One region of the Streptomyces sp. KPB2 genome, then DNA from elsewhere that is predicted to be linked to it. Evidence: riboswitches for the same ligand, from Rfam matches in the RefSeq annotation. Region 1 holds a riboswitch; the other holds the start of a gene.

Region 1 (3,273 bases):
CAGCACCTCCTCCAGCTCGTTGCCGGGCCACCCGCCGTGCGGATGGGGGTGTGCCTGTGCCGGGAAGTCCATCTGTCTGCCTACCGCCTGCCTGGTACCGCCGTTCACGGCCGCTTCGTGGCCGCTTCGTGGCTGAAAGGCTAACCCGTTCGGCCCCGCGGCCCTACCGTGCGTCACCCCGTGAAGGCGATCCGGCGCAGGGTGTCGGCCGCCGCCCGGTCCAGGACGACCGCCGAGGCGCAGCCGGCGGGCAGGGTGCCCCCGGTCACCGCGCGCAACAGGCGGGAGTTGGCCGCGCGGTGGCGCAGGAACGCGTACCGCGACACGCCCCGGCCGCGCTCGCGCTGGCCGGCCAGGGCGTCGTCGGGAGCGACGTCGAGGAGCAGCAGGTGGAGGGTGCCGTCGCGGCGGCGGGCCTCGCGGGCCAGCCAGCCGCGCACCCAGGCCTGGGTGCCGCAGTCGTGCACGACGACGCCCTCGCCGGAGCGCAGCGCGCGGCGCAGTCCCGCGTAGTGGGCGAGGCGGACCAGGGGGCGGTAGAGCGCGTACGGCAGCAGGCGCGGCATGCGCCGGTCCCAGCGGTCGCGGGTGTCCTGGGAGTCGATGCGGCGCCCGCGCACGGTGCGCCGCATCAGCGTGGACTTGCCGCTGCCGGGCAGACCGGTGATCACCACCAGGTCGCGGGGCCCGAAGAGGAGGGCGTGCGGGCTGCGGCCGTCGCGGTCCCTGAGGTCCCGGACGACGGGTGCGGGCAGTGGGGCGCAGGCCTCCGGGGCGGGAGAGACGGGCTGCTTGGGCAGCGCGAGTCCCGAGGTCGTGGCGTACGCCGTGGTCCTGTTCACCGTGATCGTCCTCCCCTGGGCGGTACACGAGTACCTCCCCGTCGAGTGTAAAGAGAAGGTAATGCGCGGGTCTCGCGTTTTCGTTCGCTTACTGCCACAAGCCGGTTACAGATCACGGTCTGCCACGGATGGGCCGGGCGTGCAATGATGGCGGCGCCAACTGCATACCGGCCGTTTGAATCCGCGCGGGAGAGTCCCCGGCCGCGCCGGGGCGCCGAAGGAGCAAGTCCCTCCCTTGAATCTCTCAGGCACCGTTACCGCGCGGGCGAGGCACATCTGAAAAGCGGACCGCCCCGAGGGCGGTCCCACCCAAGGTGCAAGCCCTGATCGCCGTACTCCGGTGGCCGTGGCGAACCTCTCAGGTTCCGATGACAGATGGGGAGGACCGACCTCGCCACGTCCTGTCCTGGGAGACGACCGACCGATGAGCAGTTCCGAACTCCGCCGTACCGCGCTCGATGCCACGCATCGCGCGCTGGGCGCGACGATGACCGACTTCGCCGGCTGGGACATGCCGCTGCGCTACGGCTCCGAGCGCGAGGAGCACGTCGCGGTGCGCACCCGCGCCGGGCTCTTCGACCTCTCGCACATGGGCGAGATCACCGTCACCGGGCCGCAGGCGGCCGAGCTGCTGAACTTCGCGCTGGTCGGCAACATCGGCACCGTGAAGCCGGGCCGGGCGCGCTACACCATGATCTGCCGCGAGGACGGCGGCATCCTGGACGACCTGATCGTCTACCGGCTGGGCGAGTCCGAGGCTGCGTCTTCTCACTACATGGTGGTCGCCAACGCCTCCAACGCCCAGGTCGTGCTGGACGCGCTGACCGAGCGCGCGGCCGGCTTCGACGCCGAGGTGCGCGACGACCGCGACGCCTACGCGCTGCTCGCCGTGCAGGGCCCCGAGTCCCCGGGCATCCTCGCGTCGCTCACCGACGCCGACCTGGACGGCCTGAAGTACTACGCCGGTCTGCCCGGCACGGTCGCGGGCGTCCCGGCGCTGATCGCGCGCACCGGTTACACCGGCGAGGACGGCTTCGAGCTGTTCGTGAAGCCCGAGCACGCCGTCGAGGTGTGGCAGGCGCTGACCAACGCGGGCGAGGGCGCGGGGCTGGTGCCGTGCGGCCTGTCCTGCCGGGACACGCTCCGCCTGGAGGCGGGCATGCCGCTGTACGGCAACGAGCTGACGACCTCGCTGACGCCGTTCGACGCCGGTCTGGGCCGGGTGGTGAAGTTCGAGAAGGAGGGCGACTTCGTCGGGCGCGCCGCGCTGACCGAGGCCGCTTCCCGGGCGGAGCAGAACCCGCCCCGCGTGCTGGTCGGCCTGGTCGCCGAGGGCCGCCGGGTGCCGCGCGCCGGGTACCCGGTCGTCGCGGGCGGCGAGGTGATCGGCGAGGTCACCTCCGGCGCTCCGTCGCCGACGCTGGGCAAGCCGATCGCCATGGCGTACGTCGACCCCGCGCACGCGGCCCCGGGCACGGAAGGCGTCGGCGTGGACATCCGGGGCAGCCACGAGCCGTACGAGGTCGTGGCGCTGCCGTTCTACAAGCGCCAGAAGTAGACACTGGGCGGCACCGGCCCCCGGTGTTTCCGGCGGCACCGGCCGCCCGTGTCCCCGGCGGCGTCGGCCGCCCGTGTCCCCGGGGTCCGGTCCCGTGTGACGTACCGCCCCACCACCCCCTTCACCAGCCACTTCCTCGCGTACAGGAGAATTCAGGCCATGAGCAACCCCCAGCAGCTGCGCTACAGCAAGGAGCACGAGTGGCTGTCGGGCGCCGAGGACGGCGTCTCGACGGTCGGCATCACGGAGCACGCGGCCAACGCGCTCGGTGACGTCGTCTTCGTGCAGCTTCCCGAGGTCGGCGACTCGGTGACCGCGGGCGAGACCTGCGGCGAACTGGAGTCGACCAAGTCCGTCTCCGACCTGTACTCCCCCGTCTCCGGCGAGATCGCCGAGGTCAACGAGGACGTCGTCAACGACCCGTCGCTGGTGAACAGCGCCCCCTTCGAGGGCGGCTGGCTGTTCAAGGTGAAGGTCACGGACGAGCCGGCCGACCTGCTCTCCGCCGACGAGTACACCGCCTTCGCCGGCGCCTGAGGAGTCACGATCGCATGTCCCTTCTGAACACACCCCTGCACGAGCTGGACCCGGACGTCGCCGCCGCCGTCGACGCCGAGCTGGACCGCCAGCAGTCCACCCTCGAGATGATCGCCTCGGAGAACTTCGCCCCGGTCGCGGTCATGGAGGCCCAGGGCTCGGTCCTCACCAACAAGTACGCCGAGGGCTACCCGGGCCGCCGCTACTACGGCGGCTGCGAGCACGTCGACGTGGTCGAGCAGATCGCCATCGACCGGGTCAAGGCGCTCTTCGGCGCCGAGCACGCCAACGTGCAGCCGCACTCGGGCGCCCAGGCCAACGCGGCCGCGATGTTCG
Region 2 (3,273 bases), 4.3 Mb from region 1:
GCTGTCCGGGCGGACGATCGTGCTCAAGGTCCGCAGATACGACTTCTCGACGCTGACGCGCTCCGAGACGCTGCGCGGGCCCACCGACGACCCGGCGGTGATCCGGGAGGCCGCCGCGAGACTGCTGGACTCGGTGGACACCACGGGCGGCGTGCGGCTGCTCGGGGTGGGGGTGAGCGGCCTCGCCGACTACACGCAGGAGGACCTGTTCGCCCAGGCGGCGGGGGACCGCCCCGAGGAACCGGCCGAGGAGCCCGAGACCGTGCCGGTCGAGCAGCACAGCCCCTCGCCCGCGGAGCGCCGGTGGCCCGCGGGGCACGACGTACGCCATGCGGAGCTGGGGCACGGGTGGGTGCAGGGCAGCGGACTCGGCCGGGTCACCGTCCGGTTCGAGACGCCGTACTCCGAGGTCGGCCGGGTGCGGACCTTCCCGGTGGACGACCCCGATCTGGTCCCGGCGGACCCGCTGCCGCTGGTCGCCCCCGAGGTGCGAAGACCGAGCGGGGATCCCGACCGCCGGCCCGGTGGCGGAGCCGGTGCGGACGGGGCCGCGAGACGGGCGGCCGGGTAAGGGGGCCCGGATGGCGCGGGCGGTGCGTCAGCCGTCGTCCTTGCCCTTGCCGGCCAGCTTGCCGAAGTCGTGGTCGGGCGGCGGGGGAGAGGCGGCCACGTCCAGGCCGTAGTGGTGGTAGAGCTGGAGCTCCTGTTCCGGCGAGAGGTGCCGGCCGACGCCGAAGTCCGGCGCCTCCTTGATCAGGGAGCGGTCGAAGGGCACGCGCAGGGTGCCGTCGACCAGCTCGCTGGGCTCCAGGGGGACGAAGGCGTCCCGGCTGAAGAGGCCGGTGCGTATCGCCGCCCACTCGGGCACGCCGGTGGCATCGTCGAGGTACACCTCGTCCACGGTGCCGATCCTCGTGCCGTCGCGGTCGAACGCCTTGCGGCCGATCAGGTTCCGCGGATCGATGTCAGTACGCACGGGGCCCTCCACTTGATCGCACCACTGGGCCGCACTGGGGTCGCACACCAGCCGCCTAATCATCCGTAAGTACTACAAAAGAGCACAAGTGGCCGGTCGGCCACTCGAGAGTCGGGCGGGTGCCTCGCTGGTACGCTGGCAAACGGCCGCTGACCCCGCGCGGGAGAGTCCTCCGGACACCACCGGAGGCGCCGAAGGAGCAAATCCTCCCCGGAATCTCTCAGGCTCACGTACCGCACGGACGAGGTCACTCTGGAAAGCAGGGCGGGTGTCGACGGCTTCCGCTCTCACCGACGGTGAAAGCCGGGAGAGCCCCAGGGCTCGCCCGGTGAAGCTCTCAGGTTGAGATGACAGAGGGGGAGGCCGTCCGGGTACCCGCGCCGTGGTGCCCCTCGAAGGTCGTCAGACCAGGAGGCCTCCGCAATGACCGCCCACCGCACTCCGCTCTCCGAGCTCGAACGGGCCATGCCCTTCGAGCAGCGCCACATCGGCCCCGACCACGAGGCCCGGGCCAAGATGCTCGCGCAGGTCGGTTACGGTTCGCTCGACGAACTGACGGCCGCCGCGGTGCCGGATGTGATCAAGAACGCCGACCGGCTCGACCTGCCGGGCGCGCGCTCCGAGGCCGAGGTGCTGGCCGAGCTGCGCTCCCTGGCCGACCGCAACCAGGTCCTCGACTCCATGATCGGCCTCGGCTACTACGGGACCTTCACCCCGCCGGTCATCCTGCGCAACGTCATGGAGAACCCGTCCTGGTACACGGCGTACACGCCCTACCAGCCGGAGATCTCCCAGGGCCGGCTCGAGGCCCTGCTGAACTTCCAGACGATGGTCGCCGAGCTGACCGGCCTGCCCACCTCCGGCGCCTCGCTGCTCGACGAGGGCACCGCCGCCGCCGAGGCGATGGCGCTGTCCCGGCGCATGGGCAAGAACAAGAAGGGCCTCTTCCTGGTCGACGCGGACGCCCTGCCGCAGACCGTCGCCGTGATACAGACCCGCGCCGAGCCGACCGGCGTCGAGGTCGTCGTCGCCGACCTGAGCGGGGGCATCCCGGCCGAGATCGCCGAGCGCGAGATCAACGGCGTCCTCATCCAGTACCCGGGCGCCTCCGGAGCCGTCCGCGACATCAAGCCGGTGATCGACCGGGCGCACGAGCTCGGCGCGCTCGTCACCGTCGCCGCCGACCTGCTCGCCCTCACGCTGCTCACCTCGCCCGGCGAGCTGGGCGCGGACATCGCCGTGGGCACCACCCAGCGCTTCGGCGTGCCGATGGGCTTCGGTGGACCGCACGCCGGCTACATGGCGGTGCACGAGAAGTTCGCCCGCAGCCTCCCCGGCCGTCTGGTCGGCGTCTCCGTGGACGCCGACGGCAACAAGGCCTACCGCCTGGCCCTGCAGACCCGCGAGCAGCACATCCGCCGCGAGAAGGCCACCAGCAACATCTGCACCGCGCAGGTGCTGCTCGCCGTCATGGCCGGCATGTACGCCGTCTACCACGGCCCTGAGGGCCTGCGGGCCATCGCGCGGCGCACCCACCGGTACGCCACGATCACCGCGGCCGGTCTCGCCGCCGGCGGCGTCGAGATCGTCCACGGTGCCTACTTCGACACCGTCACCGCGCGGGTGCCCGGCCGGGCCGACGCCATCGTGCACGCCGCCCGCGAGAACGGCATCAACCTGCGGCTCGTCGACGCCGACCACGTCTCCTTCGCCTGCGACGAGACCACCACGCGGGCCCAGGTGGGCGGCGTGTGGAACGCGTTCGGCGTCGAGGGCGACGTCGAGACGCTGGACGCGGAGGCCGGGGACACGCTGCCCGAGGCGCTGCTGCGCACCGACGACTTCCTGACCCACCCCGTCTTCCACCAGCACCGCTCCGAGACCGCGATGCTGCGCTACCTGCGCCGCCTCGCCGACCGGGACTACGCGCTGGACCGCGGCATGATCCCGCTGGGCTCCTGCACCATGAAGCTCAACGCGACCACCGAGATGGAGCCGGTCACCTGGCCCGAGTTCGGCGCGCTGCACCCCTTCGCGCCCGCCGGGCAGGCGCAGGGCTACCTCACCCTCATCCGTGAGCTGGAGGAGAGGCTCGCCGAGGTCACCGGGTACGACAAGGTCTCGCTCCAGCCCAACGCCGGCTCCCAGGGCGAGTTCGCGGGCCTGCTCGCCGTACGCGGCTACCACCGGGCCAACGGCGACGAGCAGCGCACCGTGTGCCTCATCCCGTCCTCCGCGCACGGCACCAACGCCGCCAGCGCCGTGATGGCCGGCATGAAGGTCGTCGTCGTCAAGAC

The links. Region 1 has a riboswitch for glycine ahead of gcvT (glycine cleavage system aminomethyltransferase GcvT). Riboswitches for the same ligand answer to the same signal wherever they lie in the genome.
Region 2: linked by a shared signal. The riboswitch ahead of gcvP (aminomethyl-transferring glycine dehydrogenase) and the one ahead of gcvT (glycine cleavage system aminomethyltransferase GcvT) in region 1 are both predicted to bind glycine.

Annotation. Positions count from the first base shown of each region.
Region 1 covers NZ_CP034353.1:2,499,676-2,502,948, forward strand. The annotation lists gene D1J63_RS10725 (enhanced serine sensitivity protein SseB) at 1-72, opposite strand, end outside; gene D1J63_RS10730 (AAA family ATPase) at 174-842, opposite strand; glycine riboswitch at 1,019-1,112, shown strand; gene gcvT (glycine cleavage system aminomethyltransferase GcvT) at 1,267-2,400, shown strand; gene gcvH (glycine cleavage system protein GcvH) at 2,560-2,937, shown strand; gene glyA (serine hydroxymethyltransferase) at 2,952-3,273, shown strand, end outside.
Region 2 covers NZ_CP034353.1:6,837,507-6,840,779, forward strand. The annotation lists gene D1J63_RS30925 (DNA polymerase IV) at 1-571, shown strand, start outside; gene D1J63_RS30930 (PRC-barrel domain-containing protein) at 599-976, opposite strand; glycine riboswitch at 1,127-1,222, shown strand; gene gcvP (aminomethyl-transferring glycine dehydrogenase) at 1,400-3,273, shown strand, end outside.